DNA from 3 places in the Sporomusa aerivorans genome. Region 1 is predicted to be linked to each of the others. Evidence: riboswitches for the same ligand, from Rfam matches in the RefSeq annotation. Region 1 holds a riboswitch; each other region holds the start of a gene.
The links. Region 1 has a riboswitch for molybdenum cofactor ahead of SATMO3_RS14770 (aldehyde ferredoxin oxidoreductase family protein). Riboswitches for the same ligand answer to the same signal wherever they lie in the genome.

Region 1 (10,169 bases):
TCAAGGCTTTTTTGAAGCCCATAGGCTTTATGTAATCAGTAATGTCTTCAAGACAACCAACACCCATAATAGTTACCGGAGGCATAAAATACCCATAAGATTTTTTTGTCATTGCAATTCCTCCTCACAAATCTTTTTAATTTTAACTCTCTTTTTAGTAAACCGGGGCATGTTGCCAACACACATAACAGAGTTTACTACTCACCTCCCAGTTGCCGGAATCTTCAGTATATTATAGAGTTTCCTCTATGCCCCCACTGTTTTGAAAACACATTGCACTCTGGGCAAAAACGATTTCATCCCATTATTTTCCACGCATTATATATTAGCAAAATCCATGCCAAACCAATTTTCCCAGGTAATTTACTAATTTGAAATTATAAAATCAGTCTGTTTTTAGTGAATATGTTAGATAACTGTTCCATTTGTGCCATTTTTGTGTTACATTGCTATAACACAAAGATGACACATTATCATGAGAAGTTTAGGGCATAAAAAATCTCCCGTATGCAACACAGGGAGATAACGCAGGCTAGCGCTAATTTATGTTAAATGCCTCACGGACTGATAATACCCATTGATTGGCGGAATGTTTAGCATCACGATAATTACTATGTCGTTCCTCAATACGCATTTCCCGACGCGACTTATCGGGAAATACGGCAAATCCCGCAACCGTGTAACTTGTCCTGGTTACTACAATTTCGACGAAAATTGCATCAACGGTAAATGGATACACCTGATTTGGATAAGGCTCATAATAAATTGCGCATTCGCTGCCTGTATATAAATCCTTTTTCATCTTTTCCACCCAGACGCAATGATTGGCAAAAGCGACCGAGCGAATAGGTGTAACAATAGTGTATAGTGTCGGAATTTCTGAATTTACCCGGGTCAAATATTGTTCACTTCCTTCAATTGTACGATTAGCCGGTATCCTGTATTATATGGAAAATATCCTGAACATACACTCAACAGACAAAATAAAGGCGTAACTTTCACAAATAAGGAAAGTTACGCCTTGGGTTTCCATTAGCTTTTCTGTTGAAAAGCCTTTATTAGTTTTCGATTGCATATAAACGCATTTTTCGATATAACGTGTTCCGGGAGACCCCGAATTCCCGGGCCACAACGCTGATATTTCCGCCATGCTTGGATAAAAGCGTCAATATCTGCTGTCTTTCCGCCTTGTGCATAAGCTGTTGCCGCTGTTCGCGGTCTCGTGCTTCGTTGGTCCAGAGTGACAAGCCGGCTTGTAATACATAAAATGGCGGTGCTATATATACCTCAGAAGGCAAATGGGCAACAGTAATTTCTCCCGCTTCCGCCAAACTCACAGCACGTTCGGCAACATTTTGCAATTCCCGCACATTGCCTGGCCAAGCATACCGCTCCAAATATTCCAGAACCTGTGACTCAACATAAAAGTTGCAGCTACGATCCCGGCCAATTTTGTCCATAAAATGTTTAAAAAGCAGCGGAATATCTTTAATCCGGTTACGCAGCGGCGGTATAGTTATCGATATGACATTCAGGCGATAATATAAATCTTGCCGGAAAGTACCCTGCTCAATTTCTTTGGGCAAGTTTTTATTGGTTGCACAAATAACCCGTACATCCACAGGTATAACTTTATCGCTGCCAATCCGGGTAAGCTTTTTTTCCTGCAGTACTCTGAGCAGGGCTACCTGCTGTTCCAGCGGCATATCACCAATTTCGTCAAGAAAAAGAGTACCGCCTGAAGCCAATTCGAACTTACCTGGCTTTCCTCCCCGGGCAGCTCCCGTAAATGCGCCTTCAACATAACCAAACAGTTCACTGCCAATAAGTTCCCGCGGAATAACGCCGCAATTAAGGGCAACAAAAGGACCTTTGCGACATTCACTGCGGTTATGGATTGCTTGCGCAAATATTTCTTTGCCGGTGCCACTTTCCCCCTGTAACAGAATATTCGAGGACGTAGTAGCCGCCAGCGAAGCTATTCGTATTGTCTCATGTATTTCCGCACTGTCGCCGATAATGTCGCTAAACTGCAATGCGGCATGGTAGCCGCTAAACCGGTTGACCAAGTTTTTCACATTTTTAATAGGCCGTAAGATAAGCACTCCGCCGCTAACCTTTCCCTGTTCGTCGGACAATGGCTCCCCGGACGCCATACAATGAATAGTACTGTTTCTTGTTTCTATCATTATCTCGATATCTGTAAAAGATTCCTTGGCATTAAGCATCCGCCAAATTGCAGCTGCTTTGCCGTTAAATATACCGTCAATAGACATGCCCAGTATATCTGATTCATTTTTGTTAAATATTTTTTGGGCGGCAGGATTTAGCTGATTTACAACTCCCCTTGCATCAATCATCAGTATCCCGTCAGATAACGAATTCAGAATATCTATAGAGCGATTATTCGCTAATATCAACTCACGGTTTTTACGGCGGATATCAATTTGCGCCATGATTGCTTCGGTGGCTGCCACAACCATTCCCAGTGTGTGCATGTGCGACAAGGCAAACGGGCCTGACATATCCAAAATTCCGATAATTTGTCCACAATCATCAAGTATCGGGGCAGCTGAGCACGTCAGGCAATGATGTTTCTGGCAGTAATGCTCGGCACCGGAAACCTGAATAGGCCGTTTAAGCACCAGTGCTGTTCCGATGGCGTTGGTACCTGCTTCTTCCTCTCGCCAGCACGCGCCATGAAAAAAGTTACTGGTTCTTGGATTATTTAGCATATCCTCGTCACCGAACATCTCCAATATATAACCCCGCTCATCGCTCAAAACAACAACAAAACCGGACCCACGCACAAATTCATAAAGATTGGCCATAAACGGGACTGCAATGGTAATTAGCTCCTGCTTTTTCACAAGTGTCCTGTGCAGCGCCGCTTCATCAAGTTTACTTTGCAGTTCATGGTTATACGGGTTCACACCTGCCTGTTCACAGCGAGTCCAAGATTCAACTATCTGTTGGCGGATGGAAGGCATCCAGTTTTCCCCTGAAATATACTCCTTCCAGATAAGAAGAATATCATCCTGCTCAAAATGAGTAAGCATAGCGCCCCTCCGGCTTGCATCAGTAAATTTATTCAATTAATTCTATAATTTGTAAGGAAAGATCAGATAGTGAGCCCGACCAATAGTCGGGCTCACAGCCAAGAAAAGTTTAAAAGTTAAATACTTGCTTGAGTTCTTCTTTACTGATGTCAAAGACCACATTATGAGGCTTGAGCGGTTCATGCCGGAAAAAGTCAGGCAAATCATCAGAATCGTCGCCAAAGCCAGCCGCTTTGTTAAAAGCCCGTTCATCGCGAAGCACTTCTTTACCCATTTCCAGATAGTCATTAAGTGTATAATTCCAGCCATAGCGGGCATTACACATTTCAACTATGCCTTCCATCCCTTCAGGAATATCCAGGATTGCAAAAGCTACAAACAGGCAGAGACCGGTAGCATCGATAAAGGAAGTGGCTATTTGGAAATTACGGGACAGATCTACTTGACCCTCAGCTGCCAAAGGATCTGTTTTGCCACTGATACCAAGAATATTAGTAGCTACAACATAGCCGGCAGTATGGTCAGCCCCCATCGTAGTTGTTGCATAGGTCACACCCACGCCTTTAACGGCGCGAGGATCATAAGCCGGAATACCCTGTCCTTTGACTGCCGGGACACGGCTTACACCATACACTTTACCGGTAACAGTCGCGCCAGCGCCTAAAATGCGTCCAAGCGGCGTTGCTTTGCCCATCTCATGAATCAGTTCAATTGCCGCTTTACTGTCACCGAACTTTGCTACACCGGCTTCCATGGCCACACCCAGAGTTACAGCCATCTCAATGGTGTCTACGCCATAATCGTCGCACAGCCGGTTCATATAAGCAATATCGTCCAGATTGTTGATACCGAGATCAGCGCCAAAACCCCAGCAGGTTTCATACTCCAGGCCGCCGGTAATCATTTTTCCGTCTTTATCTTTATAGGTTTGTGAACAGCGGATGATGCAACCGGGCGAGCAGGCGTGAGTCGGATTGGCACCCCTGGCTTTGATGGTCTCATACATAGTTTCGCCGCTAATATCATTAGCGCCTTCAAAACGTCCCTCTGTAAAGTTTCTGGTCGGTAAACCACCGGCTTCGTTTAATATATTGACAAGTACGTTGGTGCCATAGGTCGGCAGGCCTTGACCGGTAACAGCATGGGTAGTAAGGGCTTTTGCCAGTTTCTTCGCGCCGGCCCGGAATGCCTCTTCGTTAACAAAAGGTATATTGGCTGCACCGGCATCATCAACGACAATCGCTTTTAAGCCTTTGCTGCCCATGACTGCCCCCAGACCGCCGCGGCCGGCCTGACGGGTAGGTTCTCCATCCTGGTCGGTTGCTCCGATACAGGCGGAAGCCATTTTGTTCTCGCCGGCAGTACCGATAGTGGCGATACCGGCTTTAGCGCCGTATTTTTGCTGCAGTTTGGCAGAAGCATCGTAAATGTTAAGTCCTTTCAGTTCGGGGCATTCCTCTAATTTTATCCCGTCTTTTGTAACTACTATTGTGTACATTTTATCGTCTGATGCTGTATCTTCAACAATAATGGCCGTTACGCCGCAACGGCCCAGCTTATGGCCGATAAAACCGCCTACATTACTTTCCTTGATAGTTCCGGTCAGCGGGCTCTTGGCGCCAAAAGACATCCGGCCGGCGTTGGGGGCAAAAGTGCCGGTTAGAAAGCCCGGTGCAAGAACTAGTTTGTTGAGCCTGCCAAGTGCATGGGCATTGGCATCCACTTCGGTTTTTACTATGCGGGAGGTAAGTGCCCGCCCAGCCAAGCCTTTGTACTGTTCGCCCGCTTCTTTGGTTACTGCCAGAGTGGCCATGTTAACACGGTAAAACACAAAAATCTCCTCCTTAATTATGTTTAGAAAAACAAAAAAAGAAAGTCTGCACACAGACTTCCTTTGCGTAAGGCAGGCATGAAAATTACTCTCCATGCCCTTTGGTCAATACTTCCGTTACGGAAACACTGACTCGGAACTCATCTTAGTAATACATATTCTCCTAGATGTCAAATATTCCTTCTCTTTTTTTAAAAAAAGGGAGTGAAAATTTCAAAAAGTCATCCGCCAATTTGCGACATTTTGCGAAAAAATGTTGTTTGGCTGTCAGAACTTGCCAATGTATGTCCCTGAGGTTTTTCCGCAATTGTATTGTAAAACAATCGGGCAATCTCGTCATCGGTTGCACCGCTCCTAAGTGCCGCCTTAATATCAATCTCCTGGTTGGATAATAAACAGGGCTTAAACTTGCCATCGGCAGTCAGACGGATACGGTTGCAAACGCTACAGAAGTGCTCGGAAATTGGCGTTATAAACCCGAATGATCCTTTAGCCTGCGGCAAATAGAAGTATTTAGCCGGTCCATTACCGCGAATATCAAGTGTAGGCTTCAGACTTCCCCGGCCGAAAGAGTTAATTGTTGTTTTAATCTCATCGATACTTGGCCCACGGCCGACCTGATTTTCACCTATCGGCATATATTCAATAAAGCGAACCGAAACCGGCTCGCGATGTACCAAATCGACGAAATAGGCAATATCTTGCTCAGTTACTATATTAGTAAGCACAACATTAAGCTTGACAGGTGTTAACCCTGCCTGCAAAGCGGCTTCAATCCCTTGGAGCGTATCGTTAAGATTGCCGCCTCGGGTAATGCTGCAAAATTGTTTTGGGTTAATTGTATCTAAACTAATATTTACTCTGGTTAAACCCGCCTCTTTGAGTTGGACAGCCATTCCGGCCAATAAACTGCCATTTGTTGTCATAGACAGATCAGTTATCAGCTTTAATCCGGCAATATTGCGAATAAATTCCACAATACCACGCCGGACCAGCGGTTCGCCGCCGGTAAGCCGGACCCGGCTTACTCCCTGTTGGCCGACAATACTAATTACCCGCAGAAATTCTTCGTAGGAGAGAATTTCATCATGCTTTAACAATTTCACGCCTTGTTCGGGCATACAATAAACACAGCGAAAATTGCATAGGTCAGTTACCGAAACCCGCAGATAGTTTATTTGCCGGTTATGTCCGTCATGCATAAATAATCAGTCCTTTAAATTAGCGTTATTTAGCACTTTATGTTCTAAAAAATCTGCCATAGCGGCTACATCATCAAGCGCATAGTGAGGCACACCTTCATAAAGCGCGGTATCTGCCACCACCGCTAAAAGCTCAGGCTTAGAACCAAGCGGCAAATGCCCTGCCGCCTGGCGAAACACTTCTATCTTGGGTTTGTTTTCCGCTTTATAGCCTTCTGTAATTATTATATCTACATTGTCAATGCTGCTAACAATCTGGTCAAGAGGCAGTTCCTGGTCAGTCTTTCTAATCATAGCCACTTTATGCGGGGATGCCAGATAAACGACCTCGGCTCCGGCCTGCGCGTGCCGCCAGGTATCTTTTCCCGGCCTATCAAATTCAAAATCGCTGTGATGGTGTTTTATTACCGCTATTTTATAACCACGCTTTTTAAGCTCGGTAATTAGTTTCTCCAGATATGTGGTTTTGCCGCTATTTGAACGTCCTACTACAGATAATATCGGGATCATTTTCAGTCGCCCCTTTTGCCGGTAGAAATGATTGATATTTTTAAAAATTCTCCATTTTTACCGATTAACCTTCCTGGCAAATCATTATACTTTACTTTTTTCCTGACCAGGCAGGATTTTTTTATGGTTAATCGGAAAAATACTATATTAAATTCAATTGATTCTTTTTGGAGGTGTATCACTATGACTACTTTAACCTTTTATGGCCATGCATGTTTTTCTCTGACTAACGGCACTGCCACTTTGCTGTTTGACCCGTTTTTAACCGGCAATCCCCTGGCAACTGCCAAGGCTGACGAAGTTGAATGCAACTACATCCTTGTCAGCCACGGGCACGGGGATCACCTTGGCGATACTGTAGCGATCGCCAAGCGCACCGGCGCAACAGTCATAGCAACCGCCGAGTTGGCAGGCTTGGTGGGAGAACAGAATTGCGTCAACATAAGTATGCATCTGGGAGGAAAACGAACCTTTGATTTCGGCTATGTGCGGCTAACGCCGGCTTATCACGGCGCGGGCGTTCCCGGCGGCCATGCGGCCGGTTTCATTGTCAATTTCTATGGCAAGACAGTTTATTTCGCAGGTGACACCGCACTATTTGGCGATATGGAGCTTTTAGGCCGTCTGGAGAAAATTGATTATGCCTTATTACCAATTGGCGATAACTATACCATGGGACCGGATGATGCTGCAGAAGCTGCCAAAATGCTTAAGCCAGGCACTGTCATTCCTATGCACTATAATACCTGGCCGGTAATTGAGCAGTCGCCTGAGGTATTCAAAGCCAAAGTGGAAGCCTTTCACATACCTGTACATATCTTGACCCCTGGTCAGAGCATTACACTGTAATTTTCTTACTAGCGACAAAATCGTCCGCAGCTTCTGCTACGGACGATTTTTTTATACGAAAATATATTTGGAGTAAAACTACCTGCGCCTTTAAGCCTGGGAACGGCGCAACTCTGCTGTTACAGTTCTTTCACCATTGCGATTTCATCACAGTTAGGAAACTTGGGGCAATTGATACATTCTTTCCACATTTTATGAGGCACGCTTTCCTTAGGTACCTCCTTGAAATTAAGCTTAGCAAAAAATCCGGGCTGATAGGTTAAAGCAAACAGAGTTTTAACCCCCAGCTCCCTAGCTTCCTCGGTTAGCATTTCAACAATTTGCCGGCCAATTCCCAGTTTAGTCTTGCTGGGGTGCACAGCCAGCGCCCGAATCTCGCCCAGTTCATCCCACACGAGATGTAAAGCGGCAATACCAACAACTTTTCCCTCTTCTTCCGCCAGGATAAATTCCCGCAAACCTTCATACAGGGTGTTGCGGGCCCGCGCCAGCATCAGTCCCTGGTCGGCATAATCATTAATTAATTTAAGGATGTCTTCGACATCACTGAATTTAGCCTTACGATAAATCATAGCTCATCCCCCAATCCCCTGCATTATTATACAACAAATATAATATTTATACAACATTAATTACTTTTAACCTTACTGCTTGGACACAACAGTTGTAAGGGACAGATGGTACAGGCCGGACTGGCCGCTTTGCATATCTTACGCCCATGCCATATGAGCCAATGATGGGCATCTCCCCATTTATCCCGGGGGATAGCGCGCATAAGTCCCTGCTCAACAGCGAGCGGTGTGTCGCCGGTTGCCAGCTTAAGCCGGTTTGCTACACGAAATACATGGGTATCAACAGCGATCGCCGGAATGCCAAACAGCTGGCTTAACAATACATTCGCCGTTTTACGGCCTACACCCGGCAGTTTTATCAGCTCTTCAAAGGTGTCTGGTACCTGGCCGCTATATTCATGGCACAAAATTTGGCAAGTGGCAATTATATTTTTGGCTTTGCTGCGAAAAAGGCCGCAATCCCTTATTTCTTCCTCCAAACCTGCCTGACCAAGCTCCAGAATTCTGTCCGGTGTGTTATATTGGGGAAACATGCGTGTTGTGATGATATTTACCCGGACATCGGTACACTGCGCCGACAGAATTACGGCAATTAACAGTTCAAACGGTGTAGAATACTGTAGCGCAGTCGTTGTATGTTGATAATGTTGTTCCAAAAGTTCGAGCATTTGTTGTTTGACAGCTTTTGTGATTCGCACACCCGGAGCCTCCAATTTATAATCTGATCATGTACATATTGTACCCTATTTAGCTCAGCAACTCCAGTACATAAAAACATTTACCCGGCTACCGGATAATGGATATTGAATTCAATATATTTTTGTCAATTTCAGCAATTGTTATTTTCATCTTCCTTTTTTTGTGGTATTTTCTCTTTATTGGGTATTGATGCCCTGTGGCTAAATACACAAAACTTACAATTTCAAATTATGGAAAGGTCGTGATCATCTAAGTATTACATTTTCAGTTCAAACTTAATATCGACGAAAGGGAGTATCAACATGAAGGCATCTTTTTTCAAGTCCCTGCACACACAAGTTTTTCTCGCCATTATCCTGGGTGTAGGGCTGGGACACCTGTTTCCTGCCGTAGGAGAAAACATGAAACCATTGGGCGACGGTTTTATTAAACTCATTAAAATGATCATTGCCCCGATAATTTTCTGCACCATCGTCACCGGGATCGCCGGTATGGACGACATTAAGAAGGTTGGCCGGGTTGGCGCCAAAGCGTTAATCTATTTTGAAGTGGTCACAACTTTTGCACTGATTATTGGCTTATTCCTGGTAAATTGGCTGCAGCCGGGAGCTGGCATGAATGTCGATGTCAGCAAACTTGATACCAAAGCCATCGCAGCGTATACCACGGCAGCCAAAGCGCAAAGTTCAGTTGATTTCTTCATGAACATTATCCCGAACAGTGTTGTTGATGCTTTTGCCAAAGGGGATATTCTCCAGGTTCTCCTATTTTCCGTTCTGTTTGGCTGGGCATTACTGGCTATGGGGAAGAAAGGCGAGGCTGTCTTTGGCCTGATAAGCGACATCTCGCATAGTTTATTTGTCATCGTTGATATTATTATGAAGGTTGCCCCTATCGGCGTCTTTGGGGCTATGGCCTTTACCATCGGCAAGTACGGGATTGCCTCACTGGGTCCGCTTGCCAAATTACTGGGCTGTTTCTACGCAACCTGCGCCTTCTTCATTTTAGTAATTCTTGGCTCAATAGCCAGATGGGCTCATATCAGTATTTTTAAGTTTCTCGCCTATATTAAAGAAGAGCTTTTAATTGTACTGGGTACTTCCTCGTCGGAAAGTGTATTGCCGCGTCTGATGGAGAAACTGGAAAAACTGGGCTGCGCCAAATCAATAGTCGGTTTGGTCGTGCCGACAGGTTACTCTTTCAATCTGGACGGTACATCAATTTATTTAACAATGGCCGCCATCTTTGTAGCCCAGGCGACTAATACCGAGCTTACCCTGATGCATCAGCTTACTATCCTTGCAGTCCTGCTGCTAACCTCTAAAGGAGCCTCCGGTGTAACAGGCAGCGGTTTCATAGTCCTGGCAGCCACTTTATCTGTCATTCCCGGCATTCCGGTGGCAGGCCTGGCCTTAATTTTTGGCATCGATAGGTTTATGTCCCTCGG
Region 2 (10,169 bases), 870 kb from region 1:
TGAAAATAATGATTGCCGCAAAATAGTTATTTGCGGTTTATGTGCTGGATTTGCCTGTGTATTCGGGACACCTGTCGCCGGTGCTGTTTTTGGTGTAGAAGTGCTGTTTATCGGCAAGCTGCTCTATGATACTTTGTATCCGGCTTTTCTGGCGGCAGTGACAGCCTACTTAACCTGCCAGCTATTGGGGGTCGCTTATTTTTATCAGCCTGTTTATGTTGCAGCAGGTGGCTGGCTGGTGGTGCAGGCCATCTTGCTCGGACTAGTTTGTGGTTCAGTGGCTGTGCTTTTTATAAAGAGTATTCAATGGTGGCAAGAGCTGTTTGTCTGCTGGCGTTTACCTCAATATATAAATACCATTATTGGCGGTATATTGCTGAGCTTGGTAGGTTATTTTATTAGTCCGCTGTATCTGGGCTTAGGCTTGGAATTATTTGAGGCCGGTATCAACGGCCAAAACTTAGCCGCGACTGCTTTTTTCTGGAAAACAGTAACAACCGGCATAACGCTTGGCTGCGGTGGAACAGGGGGCATTATCACTCCCGTTATTGTTGTCGGGGCGGCAACCGGCAATTTGTTCGGGCAGATTTTAGGAAGCCTCGATGTGTCCGTTTATTCCGCCATTGGTATGGCGGCTTTACTGGCTGGAGCTGTAAATACTCCGGTAGCGGCTGTGATTATGAGTGCCGAGCTTTTTGGCGGTGAAGTGCTGCCGTATACTGCGGTGAGTTGTTTAATCAGTTATTTAGTCGCCGGGCACCGAAGTGTCTACCCCAGTCAAATAATTTTTTCCGGTAAGGTTCCCTTTCTGTGTGATGACGAGGGGAAAACAGTTAGATGCGCCCGGCGTGAGGCCAAAAAGGCATTTTTAGCAATTAATGCTAAAATCAATGCAGGAAGATGTTGTAACAAAGAGAATACAGACAGCAGGGACAGGTAACTTTTAGCTGTCATTGCGTATGGGCATAGTAACGCTTTAGAAAAAAGAGGATAAGCAAATTCCCGGAAAGGAAGTTTGGACAATATGCAAATTAGGAAACTGGCGTATACCGCTATCTTTATGGCTGTTGGCGTATTATCGGCGCATTTGGTTTATATTCCGGTGGGTGTCGCTAAGTGCTTTCCGTTACAGCATGTAATTAACATCCTGCTGGCTGTACTTTTAGGCACGCGATATTCCGTTTCAGCCGCATTCGGCATTGCTTTACTGCGTAATATTTTGGGCACTGGCTCCGTTCTGGCCTTTCCCGGAAGTATGGTAGGGGCGGCTCTGGCTGGCATGATGTATCAAAGAACGCATAGCATCTGGGGCGCCATTATTGGTGAAGTCGTTGGAACCGGCATTTTCGGCGCATTACTGGCCTATCCTATAGCTAAATATTTTATTGGCTCATCAGCCGGAGGGTTCTTCTTTATTGTTCCTTTTATGGTCAGCACAGTAGGCGGTAGTATTATTGCCTACGTATTGTATAAAACAGCCATTCCGGCAGTACTTACCAAAAAACTTAATATTGGCGACAGGGCTGATTAATTTCGGACGGTGGCTTGTTTTCAGAAAGCTTTCTAATTTGCAGAAATAGAAAGCTTTTTTTGTTTGGCTTACTAAGGAAAAAAGTAATTTAAATTAATTACAAAAATATGGAAAGGTATTTGGAAAATGCAGGATTTTACGACTAAGTAACGAATATATATAAAACAATAAATAGAATATTCAGTAACTCCAAATCTGAGGGTCTAATGGAAACTATGACCATCAGATCGATGGGTTTTCCGGGAAACCGGACGACCTCCCGCTGCGGAAAGGAGTCAGTGCATGATGGAGACAGGGCGCTCATCCTTCTGGCGTGTCCTGTTTTTTCTTTATCCTGATAGAAAGTAAAGTATAACTTTTGCCTGGATAAGGGCTACATCGGCCTCGCTCTTTAGATCTTTTTCGCGCGTATGTTATTTTTTCACAGTCGCACCTTGTTGAGTAAATTTAAGACAGGCAGGTGTTTTTTTTGTGACTATGTATGCTGAGAATAATTTTGATGGCACGCTGGCCGGATGGCTAAGGTTTACGTCACCGCTAAAAAATAAGGATAAAAACTATAAGTATGCCGTTAGACGAGATATATTGGAATCATGGATACGATGCCGTGAGGCCAAGGTGAGCCCGACTGATAATCGCATACATCTTCAGCTCGAATACACTAGCCTTCAGGTTATGTTGCGGCAGAATCAGGAACTTATCAGAATTGCTAAGCCTTTTATGGAAAACCTGTATAAGATTGTAACCGGTTCCGGTTTTGTAGTTTGCCTGACAGATGTACGCGGATATATTATGGAGATATTGGGAGACAAAGACACTTTGCTTAACCCGATAACAGTCAGTTTTTTTCAGGGGGCAAGCTGGAGTGAGGAAGAGGCTGGCACCAACGCCATTGGTACAGCTCTGGTAATAAAGAGGCCCATACAGGTATCAGGTTCGGAACACTATTGCCGCAAACACCACTGTCTGACTTGTTCCGCCGCCCCCATTCTCGATGCGCAGGGAAATCTTCTGGGGATTCTCGATGTTTCCGGGGAATCTACGGCCGCGCATCTGCATACGCTGGGAATGGTTGTTGCAGCTGCTGAGGCGATTATGGCTCAACTAGGCATCCGCAAAAAGAATAATGAACTAAAAGTAATTAATCACCGCCTGACAAATATATTTAACACAATGTCCGATGGTGTGATTCTGGTTGATAATAACGGTGTTATCAGCGAACTAAATCCTGTCGCCCAAAAGATACTTGATGCTGATTTGGGTAAACCGGAAGTCAAGCCGGGGGTTCAGGTGGAGAGCATCTTGGGGACGAAACAAACCTTTATTCGCAGAATGCTGAAATGTAAAGAATCCTGTCTTGATGTGGAAATTATGCTTGATACCGGTCAGGGGCTTAGTCATTGCCTGGCCTCAGGGGAACCGGTTACCGATGAACAAGGCTTTGTTACCGGCGGTGTTATTATCCTGCGGCCGATAAAACAGATTCAGAGCTTAGTTAACCGCTTTATCGGGCATTATGGGACACTGCAGTTTAGTGACATTATCGGTGAAAGCAAGGCTATATTGGAAGCTATCCGGATAGCCTCGCTGGCTGCGACAACGATGGCGAATGTTTTGCTCCAGGGGGAAAGCGGCACTGGCAAAGAGATTTTTGCCCAGGCTATTCATAATCGCAGTGACCGGCGCGCCGGTCCCTTTATTGCCGTTAACTGCGGGGCTATACCGCGGGAACTGATTGGCAGTGAACTGTTTGGCTACGGCGATGGTGCCTTCACCGGCGCCAAACGTGGCGGCAAGCCGGGAAAATTCGAACTGGCCTGCGGCGGAACCCTGTTTTTGGATGAAATTGGCGATATGCCGCTAGAACAACAGGTCGCCTTATTACGGGTATTACAGGAACGAAAGGTAAACAGAATCGGATGTGATAAAGTAATTCCCATTGATGTGCGTGTCATTTGCGCTACAAATAAGCACTTAATGAAAGAAGTGGAAAAAGGAACGTTCCGTAAAGATCTGTATTACCGGCTGGATGTTATCTCCATTACCATACCGCCTTTAAGGGAACGCCCGGAAGATATTGTCCCCTTGTTTAATCATTTTCTGGAAAAGTTAGATAAACAGTCCCGGAGACTTGTCGTTAGTCCGGAAGTCATTGAACGGCTTGTACGCTATAGCTGGCCGGGTAATGTACGTGAACTGCAGAATGTAGTGGAGCGGATTGTGAGCCTGACAGAAGGTCAGCTTATAACGCTGGCAAATTTGCCGCAGGATATCTGTAACCGGCAACCGGCGAGTGTAGCAGGCATAGTTGCAAACAGTCCGGATGATACGCGGCCGGAATCTGTCTGCAGGCGGGAACAGCGCCGGGTTTACCTGGCGGAAAACGAACGCCAGGAAATTGTGGCTCTGCTATCCAGTCACCGGGGCAATGTCAGTTTGACGGCCAAGTCCATGGGGGTGTCGCGTAATACCTTATACCGGAAAATGAAGCAGTACGCTATCTACAACTAAAGCATAAAGTGTCCCACAAGTGTCACATAAAAGTGACACTTGTGGGACACTTAACGGAGCAGATTACATAATTTTGAAGAATCAACTGGACAAAGGCCGGTTGATTCTTCCTTTTTTTTTGATATACTGTGAAATTTTTCTGATTAATTAGAGGCTCTGCGGCTCGTGCTTTGACAGTATACTTGATGGGACCGTATTTTTTATTTATGTAGGATTCGCAAGGTTGGTATGAATCTTGCGTTCTAAAGGTATAGCAAACAGGTGGTAAGGCGATGGTTACGCAGATAAGATTTAGCTAAGGAGGGCGGTCCATGAGAGTAATACCTGTATACCAGGCTGAAGGCATGGTACTTTGTCATGACATTACCGAGATTATTCCGGGAAAGAGAAAAGGTAGAGCTTTTAAAAAAGGGCATGTAATTCGTAAAGAAGACATTGATAAACTGCTTAACATTGGCAAAGAGAACATCTATGTCTGGGAAGTAAATGATAAGACCCTGCATGAGAATGAAGCCGCAGCCAGATTTGCCAAAGCAGTGGCCGGACCTGGCGTCGTGCTGGCAGAGGCAGCCGAGGGGAAGGTGGAAATAAAGGCCGGCAGGACCGGGTTGATTAAAGTCAACATCGATGCACTGGACCGGATTAATGATATTGAGCAAATTGCAATCGCTACCCTTCACTCCAATCAGATGGTGACTGAAGGCAAGAAAATTGCAGCCTGTAAAATCGTTCCTTTAGTAATCGGCACGGAGAAACTGCAGAGAATTGAGCAGATATGCACTGATTATCAGCCGGTAGTAATGGTAAAGCAGTTACTACCATACAAAGTCGGCGTTGTGACAACCGGCAGTGAAATCTATCACGGCCGGATAAAAGATTGTTTTGGCCCTGTGCTTACTGAGAAGTTTGAAGGGTTAGGCAGTTCGGTTTTAAGGCAGGTATTTGTGCCTGACGATGTTTCTGAGATTGTGAAAGCCATTCATGGCTTGCTTGCCGAGGGGGCCGATATGATTGTTACTACCGGTGGCATGTCTGTGGACCCCGATGATGTTACTCCTTCCGGTATTCGGGCTGCCGGCGGGCTAATTGTCACTTATGGAGCGCCAACTTTGCCCGGGGCCATGTTTATGCTGGCTTACTTTGGCATTGTTCCGGTTCTAGGCTTACCCGGCTGTGTAATGTATCACAAAAGTACAATCTTTGATCTTGTGGTTCCCCGGCTGTTAGCAGGGGAAGTGCTGGACAGGCGGGATATTACCAAGTTGGGGCACGGCGGTTTGTGCTTGGTATGCGAAGAATGCCGCTATCCCGAATGCGGCTTTGGCAAAGGCATTTAATGAATGTTAAGCCTTGTATATTTCGGAGATGCAGAAATCTCCTGAAATATAGAAATTTTCAAAAAGGAGACAAGAGCAGATGCAAAAAAAAGTGCTGAACATCAATGGTTTGCCCAGAACGCTAATTGTTGATCCTGAAGCCACTCTGGCAAGCGTACTCAGGGAACAATTACTGTTAACCGGCTGCAAGGTTGGCTGCAATCAAGGTCAATGCGGGACTTGTTCGATTATTATGGATGGCCGGGTAATCAGATCTTGCGTTATGAAGATGAAAAGAGTGCCTGATGAAGCGCAAATCACTACTATTGAAGGTTTGGGAACACCTAACAACCTTCACCCGCTGCAGGTGGCCTGGATGGCATATGGCTGTGCACAATGCGGCTTCTGCAGTCCTGGTTTTATCCTGTCGGCAAAAGTTTTGCTTGATGAGAATCCCAATCCCGCCAGGGAAGAGGTCCGCGAATGGTTCCAAAAGAATCGTAATGCATGCCGGTGCACAGGCTACAAGCCTTTAGTCGATGCTGTTATGGCAGCTGCCCGGGTTGTCCGCGGCGAAATTCGTAAAGACGAGCTGATGTTTAAACCTGTCGGTAATAAAATTTACGGCACCACCTATCATCGTCCGTCTGCGTTGCAGAAAGTTACCGGTACCTGGGATTTTGGCGCTGATGTTGGTTTGCAAATGCCGGCGGGGACATTGCGCTTAGCACTTGTTCAGGCAGAAGTATCGCATGCAAATATTAAAGGCATTGATACTGCGGCCGCTGAAAAAATGCCTGGTGTATTCAAAGTAATTACTCATAAGGATGTTAAAGGCAAAAACCGGATTACCGGCCTGATTACTTTCCCGACAAACAAAGGTGATGGCTGGGACCGCCCTATTCTTTGCGATGAGAAAGTATTCCAGTACGGCGATGCGATTGCTATTGTCGCCGCCGATACCGAAGAGCACGCCAGAGCGGCAGCTAAAGCCGTCAAGGTTGATCTTGAAATCCTGCCGTCCTATATGAACGCTCCTGCTGCTATGGCTCCTGACGCCATTGAAATACATCCCGGTACACCCAATGTGTATTATGAGCAAGGAGTTGTAAAAGGCGAAGACACCAAGCCGATTATGGATGATCCCGGTGTTATTACCGCCGAAGTGGAAACCTACTGCAGCCGTCAGCCGCACTTGCCGCTGGAGCCTGACTGCGGTTCGGCTTACATTGATGAAGAAGGTCGTTTGACAATCCACTCCAAGAGTATTGCCCTCCACCTGCACCATGCCATGATTGTTGCCGGTATCGGCATTGAGCCGGAAAAGTGCCGCCTGGTCGCCAACCCGACAGGCGCTACCTTTGGTTACAAATTCAGCCCGACCAATGAAGCTTTGCTGGGGGTTGCCTGCCTGGCTTGCGATGGTAAACCGGTTTCACTTAATTTCAATATGTACCAGCAAATTACCTATACCGGCAAGCGTTCGCCTGCGCTCGTAAAAACTAAGCTGGCTGCCGACAAAACAGGCAAACTGCTTGCTATGGAAACCAACTGGTGGCTTGATCACGGCCCATACAGCGAGTTCGGCGATCTGAACTTAATGCGCCAGGGTCAGTTTACAGGGGCTGGTTATAATATTCCTAACATTCGCGGCAAAGGCAAGTGCGTATGCACCAACCACGCCTGGGGCTCCGCTTTCCGCGCTTACGGTTCGCCCAAAGCTTTCCTGTCCTCGGAAATATGCATAGATGTCTTGGCGGAAAAACTGGGTATGGATCCACTGGAATTCCGCTACAAGAATGTCTACCGTCCCGGGGCAACTACGCCAACCGGTCAGGTGCCGGAAGTTTTCTGTCTGCCGGAAATGCTTGATAAAATCCGTCCATACTGGGAAGAAGCCAAAAAGCGTTGTAAAGAGCTTTCCACGCCTGAGAAAAAACGCGGCGTAGGTTTGGCAATTGGCATGTACGGCTGCGGCTTGGACGGCCCGGACAGCTCGCACGCCTGGGCTGAATTAACCAAAGAAGGTGTATCCATCGGCAGTTCCTGGCAGGATCATGGCCAAGGCGCCGACCTTGCATTTTTAACTCACGCCCATGAAACCCTCCGGCAAATGGGAATAACGCCGGAACAGATCAAACTGGTAATGAACGATATGGCCTATACTCCGGCCAGCGGACCGTCGGGCGGCAGCCGTCAAAATGTTATGACCGGCAATGCAACCCGGGTTGCCTGCGAAATGCTGGTAAATGCAATGCGCAAACCGGATGGGACATTCCGTACTTATGACGAAATGGTGGCGGAAAACATTCCGCTTCATTATAACGGCTCCTGGACTGCCTCCATGTGTACCGACTGCAGTCCCGATACCTGCCAGGGAAATCCGTTCCCAATCTACATGTATGCTGTTTTTATGCCGGAAGTGGAAGTCGATATGAAAACCGGTAAAGCTACCGTAGTCAGATTTGTAACCGTACAGGATATTGGCACGATTACCAACAAGTCAACATGCGACGGCCAGGTCTATGGCGGCTTGGCCCAGGGAATTGGTCTTGCTCTTACCGAGGACTTCGAAGACCTTAAAAAGCATACCAGCCTTGTCGGCTGCGGTTTTCCCTTTATCAAGGATATTCCGGATGATATGGAAATCATCTACAACATTACTCCGCGTGAGCATGGACCGTATGGTGCTGCCGGCGTAGGCGAAGGTCCGTTAACTTCGCCGCATCCCGCTATTCTTAATGCAGTCTATAATGCCTGCGGCGTTCGTATCTTCTCAGTACCGGCACTGCCGGAAAAAATAAAAGCCGGTTTAGAGACACTGGCAGCTAAAGAACAAGCCGCCGGCGGCAAATAATCTGATAATGTAAGACTACGCTTCAGTTGGGCTTGTCCCAACTGAAGCGTAGTCAACCTTATCCAGTAGAATAAGGTTATGGATTACTCACTACTTACGTTTTTTTACAGTGGAGAGGGGGTTCGCTATGGATCAGCAACTACTGCGTCAACGGGAAGCGAAATGTGTTCAAGAGAATCCACCCGGCTGTACTGCCCGATGTCCGGTCCATGTTGATGTACGCGGTATAGTAAATGCTGTCCGGCAGGAAGACTATGCGGCAGGTTTTGCCGTGCTCCAGAAAATGGTTCCGTTTCCGGGAATTATCAGCAGGATATGCGACCAGCCCTGCCAGCAGGCGTGCAAGCGTAGCGAGCTTGACGATCCTATTTTTATCCGGGCAATGGAGAAAATCTGTGTTGATAACGCCGCAGCCGCCAGATTTGCCGTTCCCAAAGTTAAAGACAAGCAAGTGGCTGTCGTGGGAGCTGGCCTGAGCGGCTTAACGGCAGCCTGTGAGCTTGCACGCAAAGGATATAAGGTAGTTGTTTTTGAGGCAACCGACCGCTTGGGAGGGAGTATCTGGGATATACCAGAGTCTCAGTTGCCCCGTCAGTTAATTCAAAACGACTTTTCCGTTCTGGAAGGATTGCCATTGGAAGTCGCCTATAATGCTCCCGTGACATCGCTAGACAGTCTTTATGAAAAGTATGATGCTATTTATTTCGGCACCGGGCTTGTTCGGGACAGGAGCATAAGCTTCGACCTCGCTTTGGATGCTGAGGACGGAATAAAAATTGAGCCGCTAACCTTGGCAACCAGCCATGGTAAAGTTTTTGCAGGGGGAAGCCTCCGCCGCAAGGCCGGAATTTCTTCGCCAATCAGCTCCATAGCCGACGGTAAGATCGCGGCAGTATCCATTGACCGGTTATTACAGAATGCATCGCTTACGGCCAACCGAGGAAATGAAGGACCTTTTGAAACAGCGCTCTACACAAATATCATGGGCCTAAAACCGGAGCATATGGTACAGGCAAGTGAGCCGGCGAGCGGTTATACCAAGGAGGAAGCCTGTCAGGAAGCCAACCGCTGCCTGTTATGCGAGTGTCTTGAATGTGTAAAAGCGTGCGAATACCTAGCTCATTACAATTCGTATCCCAAACGGTATGTACGTGAGGTATATAATAATTTATCAATTGTAATGGGGATTCATCGTGCCAATAGACTAATTAATTCCTGTAGTCTTTGCGGTCTGTGCGAAAGGGTGTGTCCGGGCAAGCTGAATATGGCTGAAATTTTCTCTGAGGCCCGTAAAATAATGGTGACTAAGGGTAAGATGCCGCCGTCAGTGCATGATTTTGCCTTACGGGATATGCAATTTAGCACAGGCGAACAATTTACGCTTATCAAGCACCAGCCAGGTTTTGCCTCAAGTGAACTGGTATTTTATCCCGGCTGTCAGTTAGCCGCATCTTTCCCAGGCTATGTCAAGCAGATCTATCAATTCTTGCGTGAGAAGACGACTGGCGGAGTTGGCTTAATGCTGGGATGTTGCGGGGCGCCGGCCACCTGGGCCGGGCAGGAAAAGTTATTTCTGGCGGCAATGAAAAATCTGGAAGAAGGCTGGCGCAGTCTGGGCAGCCCCAAGGTTATCACCGCATGTCCTACCTGTTATAGCCTGTTGAAACAAAATTACCCTGACATGAATGTGGAAAGTTTATGGACGCTGTTTGAGCGGATCGGTTTGCCGGCAGGTCAATGTTTGGATGGTGAGCCGCGCAGGCTGGCGATACATGACAGTTGTACAACGCGGTATGATGCCGAGCTGCAAAACAGTGTAAGGAATATCGCCGGCAAGTTGGGATATGAAATTGAAGAGTTGCCTTTATGCCGTGAGACTACAGTATGCTGCGGTTATGGAGGCTTAATGCTTTATGCCAATAAAGAGGTTACGCATAAAGTTATAAATAGAAGG
Region 3 (10,169 bases), 1.3 Mb from region 1:
CTTCTGGTTGTACCGGGCTGCTATTACCGGTGAACCGGGCTTCATATCTACTTTCCAAAAGGCAATTTCGGCCCCGATTGCTTCCAGTGCATCGGGCACAACATCATAATCCCCCACCGATACGCCACCGGTTGTAATCACAAGATCAGCTGCCGACAGCGCTTGCCCCAACCGGGCAACAATTGCCTCTTTTTCATCCGGCACTATGCCCATGGAAATAGGTTCGGTCCCTAATTGGGAACAGAATGCATTCAAACTGTGCAAATTGCTGTTATAGATTTTTCCGGGAAGTAAAGCTGTAGCCGGATCTACCAGTTCATCGCCGGTGCTGAGAATGGCAACTTTGACTTTTTCATAGACCGGTACTTGTGCGATACCTACCGCCGCCAACAACCCAACCAGCGGCGGATTTAACAACGCGCCCCGGCAGGCAATCATCTCACCTAGCGTTACGTCTTCGCCGGCCTTAATCACATTTTTACCTGGCTGCAGTGGATAAGACAGCGAAATATGATTATTTTCCCTGACGACATCTTCATACTTTATAATCTCGTCTGCGCCTTCAGGCACCGGCGCTCCAGTCATTACCTTTATGGCTGTTCCGGAAACCACTTTGCGCTGCGGCACATAGCCGGCCCGCACCTCTTCAATGACCTCCAGTACGACGGGTTGGGAACGGCTGGCAGTTTGGGTATCACCGGCCTGCACGGCATAACCGTCCAGCGGGGATTTGCTAAAGGCCGGCAGGTTTACACCTGATTGTATATCCCGGCATAAAACCCTGCCTGCCGCAGCAAACAGCGACACATAACCCGGTTTTACAGGCTGGACCAATTCCCCTAAAATTGCATGGGCTTCTTCCAAGGAAATACTTGTTTTCACTTGTTTCCCTCCTCTCCTTTATGCGCCAGTACCAAAGGAACAAGCCGGATACTGACAAACATCACATTCCAGACACATACCACCCAGCCCCAGTTTCACAATCAGCGGCCGGGTAATCCGCCGTTCGGCCAGAACTAAGGGTAAGAGCAGATCAAAGACGGTCGTTTTATGGTACATGACGCAGCCTGGCAATCCTAAAACCGGCACTTTTCCAATATAGGCAACCATGAGCATAGATCCCGGCAATACCGGCGCGCCATAAGTAACGATTTGTGCACCGGCCTTTTTAATGCCGCTCGGGGTTACATCATCAGGGTCAACCGACATACCGCCGGTAGTCAGTATTAGTTCAGCACCGTTGGCAATCAACGCATTCACGGCTTGCGCGATTTTTGCCGCATCATCCGGCACGAGAATATGCTGCAGGACTTTACAGCCAAATCCTGCTACTTTCGCCTTGACAACCGGTCCGAATTTATCCTGGATGCGTCCGTGATACACCTCGCTGCCGGTTGTAATTACGCCTACTTTATAGGAACGATAAGGTGTAACAGCTGCAACTTCGACTTTTTGCCCGATCTCTTCCACCATTTGTATTTTTTGTTCGTCAATCATCAGGGGAATAACCCGGACACCGGCTACTTTGTCACCTTGTTTTACCGGACGGTTATGGTTGCGGGTAGCAACGACAATTTCCTCAATGGAATTAATACCAGTTAAAAACTCTTCGTTAATAGTGAGCAGCCCGTCGTGCTTGGCTATAAGATTTACCTTGCCTTCACTGGGTTCACTCAGCGCAAGCCCATGCCCGGCTACTGCTCTGGCTATACGCAGTCCGGCATCATTTTCATGCAGAAAGCCTGCCTTCAGTTTCCACACATACAGGTGCTCTTTGCCTAGTTTCAGCAATGTAGGTATATCCTGCTCACAGATGACATGCCCCTTTTTAAAAGCTTCTCCTTTGAACTCCCCCGGCACTATTCTCGTAATATCATGGCATAATACATTGCCGATGGCATCTTCTACCCTGACCATTTGCATAGTTTTCAACCCTTTCCAATTAGTAACGCATTCTCTGCCTAGTTAAGCCGTTCCAGGACATCGCCTGGTTTTATCCAGCCAGGGGTAATTACTTTGGCAAATATTCCTTCCCGCGGCATAACGCAGTCGCCGGTTTTTTCGCGGATGGCACAGCCCATGTGGCATTCCTTGCCGATTTGCGTTACCTCCATAATGGTCTCGCCGACTTTAAGTTTTGTGCCGACAGGTAGCTCGTACAGTATCAAACCTTCGGTGGTAATATTTTCGGCGAAACTTCCTGTCGCCAGGTTGTCAAAACCCAGCTTCTTTATCTTGTCAATGCTCTCGTTCCCTAAAAGACTTACCTGCCGGTGCCATTCACCGGCATGCGCATCTCCCCTAAGTCCGCAATTTACTGCAAAATAGCCTTTATCAATGGCCTGTTTGGGTTGTCCCTTCTCCTCACTGATATTGATTGCCACTACTTTTGCCACTTTCATAACCTCCGCCTGCAAAGTATTAGGATTTCTAGCGTTAAATCATCCCTGTCCGCACTCTGACGCCATCCCCTGAAGAATATCCAGTGCGTGATCCAGCGCCGGCAGTGCAGCCGCCAGCGATTCACGCACGCCTCTCACACTGCCGGGAAGATTAATAATGAGCGTCTTGCCCCGAATGCCGGCAACAGCCCGTGACAGCATAGCCTTAGGTGTCTGTTGCAGTCCGTAATAACGGATGGCTTCCGGTATTCCCGGCACAACTTTTTCAATCACTTCCCTGGTGGCATCAGGCGTCACATCGCGGCTGGAAAAACCGGTTCCCCCTGAGGTAAGTAAGAGCGCCGGCGATAATTGATCACAGATATAGCGCATTTCCGCCATAATCTGGTCTTTTTCATCCGGAATAATTTTATAATACTCAACACTATAGCTAGGCCCCAGCGATTCCTTAATTTGTTTACCGCTCAAATCCTGGCGCTCGCCGCGGGCCCCTTTATCACTCATGATCAGAATGGCTGTTTTGTACATCTTAGCCTCCTTGGAACACCTTACTCTTTATTGCCCGCGCTTCACATGACCGCTTTTCCCGCCTGATTTTTCCAACAGCTTGATATCCGTAATCTCCATCCAGCGGTCAATGGCTTTGCTCATATCATAAATGGTCATAGCGGCAATACCGGCGCCGCTGATAGCTTCCATTTCCACACCGGTTTTGCCGGTTGTCTTCACCTCACAGTTAATGGTTATACTGGAAGCCGGTTCATTGATGTCGAAGGAGATATTTACTGAACTTAACATTAGCGGATGGCACATGGGAATGACACCGGCCGTCTGCTTGGCGCCCATGATGCCGGCCACCTGCGCAACTCCCAGCACATCACCTTTTTTTATACCACCGCTCCTGATGGCAGCCAGCGTAGCCGGCTGCATACGCACAACGGCCTGCGCCGCAGCAATCCGCACAGTATCTGTTTTGGCACTAACGTCCACCATGCGGGCATACCCGGCATCATTGAAATGAGTAAACTCCATCATTATCCTCCTATTTGGTACATCTTGCGTTTGTTATCGGCGCCCCAGCCTTCCCCCATGTAGTGGCGGTTAGGTTTTTCCCTGATGGCTTTGCTAAAGAGATGCGCAATTTTTTCATCACTGGCGCCATTCTGCAAGGCCAGTTTCAGGTTGAGTTCCTGCTTACCGAACAGACAACCACGCAGCTTGCCATCGGCTGTCATACGAATCCGGTTGCACTCGGTGCAAAAATGGTCACTCATGGCGCTGATAAAACCAACCGTACCCAAACCGCCATTTATCTGATAGCATTTGGCAGGTCCGTTGCCTTGCACAGTTAAGCTCTTATGCAAGCTATACTGCTGCCCGACAATTTCTTTTATCTCACTGACCGTAACCATCCGGTCAGTTTTATAAAACGGTAAATCACCTACCGGCATGAACTCAATAAAACGCACGTGGAGCGGCATTTCTTTCGCCAGTCTGACAAAATCGAGGATTTCATCGTCATTAATCCCTTTCATGACGACAGTATTGATTTTTATCGGCGCCATCCCGAGCGCCAGCGCTTTAGTAATAGCACACGTAACATCCTCCATCGATCCCCGGCCGGTAATATAGCGAAACCGCTCAGGGCGAAGACTGTCTAAACTGAAGTTGACCCGTTTGAGACCCGCTGCCTTGAGTTCTGCAGCCATGTCGGCAAACAAAATTCCGTTAGTGGTAATAGCAACCTCTTTCATCTGGGGTAGTGCGGCAATTTGCGCAATAAGCCTGGTAATATTCTTGCGGACAAGCGGCTCGCCACCGGTTAACCGCACTTTACGAATGCCAACCCGGGTAGCGATACGGACTAGTCGAAAAATCTCTTCCAATGCCAGTACATTGGTATGCCCAATATCTTCAATCCCCTCTTCCGGCATGCAGTATTTACAGCGCAAATTGCATCTGTCCGTAACCGAAACACGTAAATAGTCAATTTCTCTGGCATAACTATCAAACACGGACATTCACTCCCCTTACTGCTAAATGAATAGTCAAAAATAAAACTTCTGTGACGAAAGCGCACAGAAGTTCTTTGAAAAAACTCATGAAACGCCTCCTTTCCAAAGATGGGAGGTAGCGGAATTTCTCCCGCTGCCCCGTGAACCAGCCGGTTCAGACTGACTGACCATAGAATGCCGTTAGGTCAGTCAGCTCGGAGTACCAATCTTTATTTAATTTTCGTGCCCACGATTTTCAAACCGGTGTGATAGGCTTGCCCCAGACAGCCGCCCACTTCATAATATTTACGGTCCGGTGCCGTGCTAATAATCGGATTGATCAGTTCTATAACCGGGCATTTTTGTTCATTGAGCACCGCTGCCTCAGCTTTAACATCCAGAATTTCCCCGATAAATTGAGTATGGACACCAATTTCTACCGTATGCAGCAGCCTGCACTCCAATATCAGGGGAAATTCCTCGGCATAAGGCGCCTGCACCAGGTCACTTTGGATTGGGGTAAGGCCGGCGGCCAAAAACTTATCGGCGTGCTTGCCTGAAGCAATCCCGGCGTAATCAACCGCAGTTAGGTGCTGCTTGGATGGTATATTAATGGTAAAAGCTTTGCGCTTAATTATGTTGCTATATGTCAAACGCGACTTCCGCACCGAGATGGCAACACACGGCGGGTCTGATGAGCAGATGCCGCCCCAGGACAAGGTCATCATGTTTGGCTGGCCGTCGTCCCCGTAGGTGCCAACAACCCATACCGGTGAAGGCAGCGCCCATGGCTTTGATCCCAGCGACTTTTTCATGGTATTCTCCCCTTTCGGGTTCTGACCGTATCTGCTTCTAAGCTGCTACAGCCTGATGCGCATACCGTCGTAGGCAACCGCTACCTGCGGCTGCCGGGTGGCTTCAGCCTGCAATTCTTTGTTCGCAACCGGCTGGCTGTAATGTATGGCCATATGGGTAAGGATGGTAGTTCCAGCGCCTACTTCCTGTCCCAGTGCAATGGCCTCTTCGATGGACATATGGGCGTGAGGAAACCAGTTCTCGCCATGGAAAGTGGCGTCACACACCAGCCAGTCAACACCGACCACCACTTTTGCGCTTTCAGCCGGCAAGCCGGCAGTATCCGGAAAATACGCCAACTGACACCCCTTGGCGCTAACCAAAAAACCGGCCGTTTCTATACCGTGATTGGCAGGCAAAGGCATAAGACTTACCTCGCCAAAACCATAGGGCTTGTTAAATTCCCACGCCCGGACGGAAAACACTTCGCGCAAATTAGGAAAAGCGGCCGTAAATTGCGGGACGGCACTTGGTGGTAAAAACAACGGGATAGGTTCGTGACGTACCAGTTTCACATAATATTCCAGTTCCCCCAAACCACCAAAATGATCATAGTGCCAGTGAGTAAGAAAAACGTAATCAACCTGTCTGATTTGCTCGCGGATAAGCTGTTGCCTAAGATCCGGTGAAGTATCAATCAGTATCTTGGTTGTGCCGGTATCCAGGAATGCACCGCTGCGGGTCCGGGCTAAAGCCGGATTACTTCTGGCCTCCCGGCAGCCTACACAATCACAAAAGAAGGATGGCAATCCCGGCCCCGCGCCGGTTCCCAGGATAACAAAATTTGTTTCCATATTCCGCTCGCTCCTCTGTGCTGATTTGTCTGTACTGCGCTCATGAACGCGCAAACATCATGGCCACCGGGTTGCACCTATTCTTGTCAGAACAACCTGTGCACTGCGTATCAAAGGGGTATGCCAGTTCCGAAAAATCACAGGCGATAAAGCCGTTTTGTTCATAAAACGGTACCGCTGTCCCCCGGGCCACGGTAGTAACCTGATAGGAAGCGTCACTGCTTTCCCCGGGGGGTTGACAGTATCGTCCGGGATTACGCAGCATGGCCTGCATTAACCGGCTGCCTACCCCCTGCGACCGGGCATCCATCCTCACGGCAAACAGCAAAATGTGATACAGACTGTTATCAAGCTGGGCCACCATGGCTCCCGCCACAATTTTATTATCTTGTTTTACCACGATGTGTTCATCGACATCACCCGCCATGCTCATACCATAGGCTGTGAACAATTCCTGCAGCTCATCTTCAGCTTGACTTGTTGCAAATTCGATCCTGGTGTGCATAGTAGTAATACCTCTGCTTTATTTTTGTGCGTTGAGCCAGCGAGCCTTTTCCTGCCAGCAGCCTTCCAGCGTCATAGCCAGTTGGGCAATCTCTTTGCGGCTCATTTCTTCCCGTTCCTCGCCGGGCAAGGTCACCCGTACCGCTGCCCGCAGGAAATCAATGCGGAAACTGATACCGCCGATAAGTGTCAGCACAGCGGCAATAACCAGCCAGTATACCGAGCTAAAGAGCAGATTGCATACCAGCGGAACCAAGGTTCCCAGGATGACAATTCCCAGCCAGAAGGATTTGCTGAATTCACCGTTCCATAGCTTGGCGGCTCCGCGGCGCGCCTCCTCGGCCGAAGACAGTTTCATCCCCAGTACATAGCCCGGCACGGTAAAGAGCTGGGCAACAAGCACTGCCGCCGACAGATTGCGGATGGTCGCGGTATAAGCGCTATCGGCCTGGCCAAGCACCATCAGCATGATTAGGAGCGCCGCCATCCCGGTTGCCGTACCGTTAATCAGGAAAACGCCGATCAAACCGCCGCCGTTCCAAAATGCCCGGCCTTTGGCTTCTGCCAGCTCGATTCCCGGATACGTTACATAGAGTAAGGCGGTGATAATGGCCACCACAGCCAGGATGGCTTTGAGCCAGCCGATTCCCGCCCAGGGAACAAAACTGAAGAAACAGGTTGCGTACAAAAATACCAAAGGAATATAGGCACTTTGTACTAACGAACCAAAACTCATGACCGAGGCAAAGGGGCGTGCGTTTACCAAATGCCCTCTGCTCTTATGGGTCAGTTCCACCAATAATAGCAGCGCGCCAAAAGCGGCCATAACAAAAGCTACGATACTTACCCAGCCGTTAATTTGTCCGGCGATGGGATTTCCCAATAAATCGGTCACTGCAGCTGTGACAAACATCATGGCCCCCATTGCGGCCAGGAAAAAATACCACGCCGGCAGACTTGCCCAATATTCTTGCTGCTTTTCCATGCTAACCCCTCCTATGGCATGATATAGTAAACTGATGGTTTCGTTCCTAAATGCGGGTACAACGGCTGCGCATTATTTTTGCGGATCAGCTTGACAATTTCACTGTCCGGATCATCGAGATCACCGACATGCCGGGCCTTTAACTGGCAGGTTTCCACACAGCGTGTGACCATGCCCTCCTCCAGCCGGCTGAAGCACATGGTGCACTTCTCCACAACGCCGTTTTCCTCATTTAACTGCCGTACGCCGTAAGGGCAAACCACCATACAGAACAGACAACCGACGCATTTTTCCGGATCAATAGACACTATGCCATCTTCCCGGTGATGGCTGGCACCTGTGGGGCAGCCATCAACACAAGGAGCCTCCTGACAATGCATACAGCCTAAGGTAATATTGTAGGACGTTAAATTCGGGTACTCCCCAATTGGCCCGACTTTGGCAACCTTGCAATATTTCATATCAAAAGGTAAATTGTTTTCATTTTGACACGCAATCGTGCAGGCATAGCAACCAGCACATTTTTTTAAATCAATTAGCATTCCCCAATGCATTAGTCGTTCCCCTCCACTTTCGAAATCCGGCACATAACGCCGCGAGAGCAAAAGCTGCCGCAAAGCTCATCTAAAGTGTCCGGATCGTCATCCACACATACGTTTATATTGGATTCAAATACACCCATTAAGCTGGGAGCTTTCATTTCCTTTTCAGGGAACCACCAACCACGTTCTGCCTGAATAACATTAGGGGCTACGGCTGTGGTAATAAAAGCGGTCTGCTTAACCTTGCCGATTGGCGTTTCAATCCAAACCCACTCGCCTTCCTGGATGTTCATCTTTTGGGCCAGCGCCGGATTAATGGCCACCCGTGGATAGGGCCGTAATAGTCTGATCCTTGTTATTTCCCGGTGTTCCGAATGGAAGAAAGGCATAAAACCACCGCCGGCCACGAGAGTTACCGGATACTCTTTGGCTAACTCCGGCTTGGCTTCTGCACTAAACGGCGGCTCAACATAATGAGGCAATGGATCATAACCGAGTTGCTCAAAAAGGGAAATTTTTAATTCAATTTTGCCTGAAGCCGTAGCTACGCCACGAGTTTCAAATTTGCGGTAATCACGCTCAGCAAAATGCATCCGATAGCATTGAACAAATTCTTCATAGCTATCAACTTCTAAGCCGATCGGATCAATACGGTATTTAAATATTTCTTCATCCGATTTCCAGGGCCAATATTCGCCTTGCCCCATTCTATGCCCAAGTTCAGCCCAGAAATCGGTGTCAGACTTACGTTCATACATCGGCTCAATGGCTTTCTCAGAGGCAATCAACCAGTCAGAAACCCCATACGTTGTAGTCATAACCGGTCTTTCCAACCAGCCTGCAGCCGGCAAAACATAGTCAGCCAGCATAGCCGACGGAGTCATCCAATACTCCATCACAACGTAAAAATCAAGATTCTTTAAGCCTTCATAAACGAGTTTGGAGTTAGCGTACGATACAAGCGGGTTATTGGCCAAGGTGATACAGGCCTTTACCGGATAGGGATCACCTGTCGCCATGGCTCTAAACAGTGACGAAGGGTTGGCTTCACAGAACCATTCCGCCGGGATACTTTTACCCCATACACGGAGCATATTCTCGGTTAAGAGTTTATAGCCCGGCCAGGAATTCAGTTTAAACCGATCTGACCCCAATTGTTTCGCCCGCTGCTCTTCCGGCAGCATATCGTTTAATTCCATTTCCCAGTCAGTAATAAAGGTCGGGTGAGGGCCGGGCATGACATCGCCGCCCGGAACATCTAAATTACCGCAAATAATCCGCAGAGCTACGCGTGTTTGCGCTGAAGCCGCACTACCTCTTCCCAGTTGGTCAGCAGCAACTCCCCAAACGATACAAGCCGGCTTGCTCATCGCATACATTCTGGCAGTTTCAATAATCAATTCGGGCGAAAGACCGGTTTTTTCGGCTGCCCACTCGGGCGTGTATTCCTGTACCCTGTCACTTAATTCTTCAAAGCCCTCGGTCCAATTGTAAACAAAATCATAATCACATAAGCCTTCATTAATAATAACGTTCAGCCAGGCAAGTCCCAGAGCGTTGTCCGAACCTGGTTTTAACGGCAGCCAGATATCCGCTTTCGAAGCTGACTCAGTAAAGTTAGGATCAACGACGATAATTTTGGCTCCGTTAGCTTTAGCCGCTAACAAGCCGCGCATTTCCGGCAAGTAAGAAGAGCCGGGATTATGGCCCCAAAAAACAATACATTTTGCGCCGGCTATTTCGGGTTCAGAAGCGCACCAGCCGTAGGATGAGGCCTCGGTGAGAAAGGTAGGGATCCAACATACAGGCGCTGTATGCACAACATTAGGACTGCCTAAAAGATTGAAAAAACGTCTCCGGGCAAAATCGTCGGTTCGGTTGGTTCCCCCGGTAGTAGCAATGGTCTCGGCGCCATGTTGCTCTTTTAAAACTGTTAAACGTGCCGCAATATCATCTAAGGCCTCTTCCCAGGATACACGTTTAAACTGGCCTGAACCCCGCTCGCCTACCCGTTTCAGCGGGTAGTTAATCCGGTTCGGATGATTCAAATGATCTAAGGCCGAAGCTCCCCGGGGACACTGCGCCCCGGCATT

Region 2: linked by a shared signal. The riboswitch ahead of SATMO3_RS10365 (sigma-54-dependent Fis family transcriptional regulator) and the one ahead of SATMO3_RS14770 (aldehyde ferredoxin oxidoreductase family protein) in region 1 are both predicted to bind molybdenum cofactor.
Region 3: linked by a shared signal. The riboswitch ahead of moaA (GTP 3',8-cyclase MoaA) and the one ahead of SATMO3_RS14770 (aldehyde ferredoxin oxidoreductase family protein) in region 1 are both predicted to bind molybdenum cofactor.

Annotation. Positions count from the first base shown of each region.
Region 1 is NZ_CP156926.1:3,127,585-3,137,753, reverse strand. It holds gene SATMO3_RS14785 (iron-containing alcohol dehydrogenase) at 1-112, opposite strand, end outside; gene SATMO3_RS14780 (hypothetical protein) at 539-802, opposite strand; gene SATMO3_RS14775 (sigma-54-dependent Fis family transcriptional regulator) at 1,059-3,059, opposite strand; gene SATMO3_RS14770 (aldehyde ferredoxin oxidoreductase family protein) at 3,169-4,890, opposite strand; molybdenum cofactor riboswitch at 4,933-5,041, opposite strand; gene moaA (GTP 3',8-cyclase MoaA) at 5,112-6,092, opposite strand; gene mobB (molybdopterin-guanine dinucleotide biosynthesis protein B) at 6,099-6,602, opposite strand; gene SATMO3_RS14755 (metal-dependent hydrolase) at 6,786-7,451, shown strand; gene SATMO3_RS14750 (N-acetyltransferase) at 7,571-8,023, opposite strand; gene nth (endonuclease III) at 8,080-8,721, opposite strand; gene SATMO3_RS14740 (dicarboxylate/amino acid:cation symporter) at 9,025-10,169, shown strand, end outside.
Region 2 is NZ_CP156926.1:2,261,571-2,271,739, forward strand. It holds gene SATMO3_RS10355 (chloride channel protein) at 1-940, shown strand, start outside; gene thiW (energy coupling factor transporter S component ThiW) at 1,025-1,531, shown strand; molybdenum cofactor riboswitch at 1,707-1,822, shown strand; gene SATMO3_RS10365 (sigma-54-dependent Fis family transcriptional regulator) at 2,009-4,042, shown strand; gene SATMO3_RS10370 (molybdopterin-binding protein) at 4,354-5,379, shown strand; gene SATMO3_RS10375 (molybdopterin-dependent aldehyde oxidoreductase) at 5,459-8,215, shown strand; gene SATMO3_RS10380 (pyridine nucleotide-disulfide oxidoreductase/dicluster-binding protein) at 8,343-10,169, shown strand, end outside.
Region 3 is NZ_CP156926.1:1,819,365-1,829,533, reverse strand. It holds gene glp (gephyrin-like molybdotransferase Glp) at 1-882, opposite strand, end outside; gene SATMO3_RS08275 (molybdopterin-binding protein) at 901-1,923, opposite strand; gene SATMO3_RS08270 (MOSC domain-containing protein) at 1,962-2,402, opposite strand; gene SATMO3_RS08265 (molybdenum cofactor biosynthesis protein B) at 2,442-2,930, opposite strand; gene moaC (cyclic pyranopterin monophosphate synthase MoaC) at 2,958-3,437, opposite strand; gene moaA (GTP 3',8-cyclase MoaA) at 3,437-4,417, opposite strand; molybdenum cofactor riboswitch at 4,497-4,630, opposite strand; gene SATMO3_RS08250 (flavin reductase family protein) at 4,627-5,211, opposite strand; gene SATMO3_RS08245 (MBL fold metallo-hydrolase) at 5,257-6,045, opposite strand; gene SATMO3_RS08240 (GNAT family N-acetyltransferase) at 6,086-6,550, opposite strand; gene nrfD (NrfD/PsrC family molybdoenzyme membrane anchor subunit) at 6,569-7,534, opposite strand; gene SATMO3_RS08230 (4Fe-4S dicluster domain-containing protein) at 7,546-8,088, opposite strand; gene SATMO3_RS08225 (molybdopterin-dependent oxidoreductase) at 8,088-10,169, opposite strand, start outside.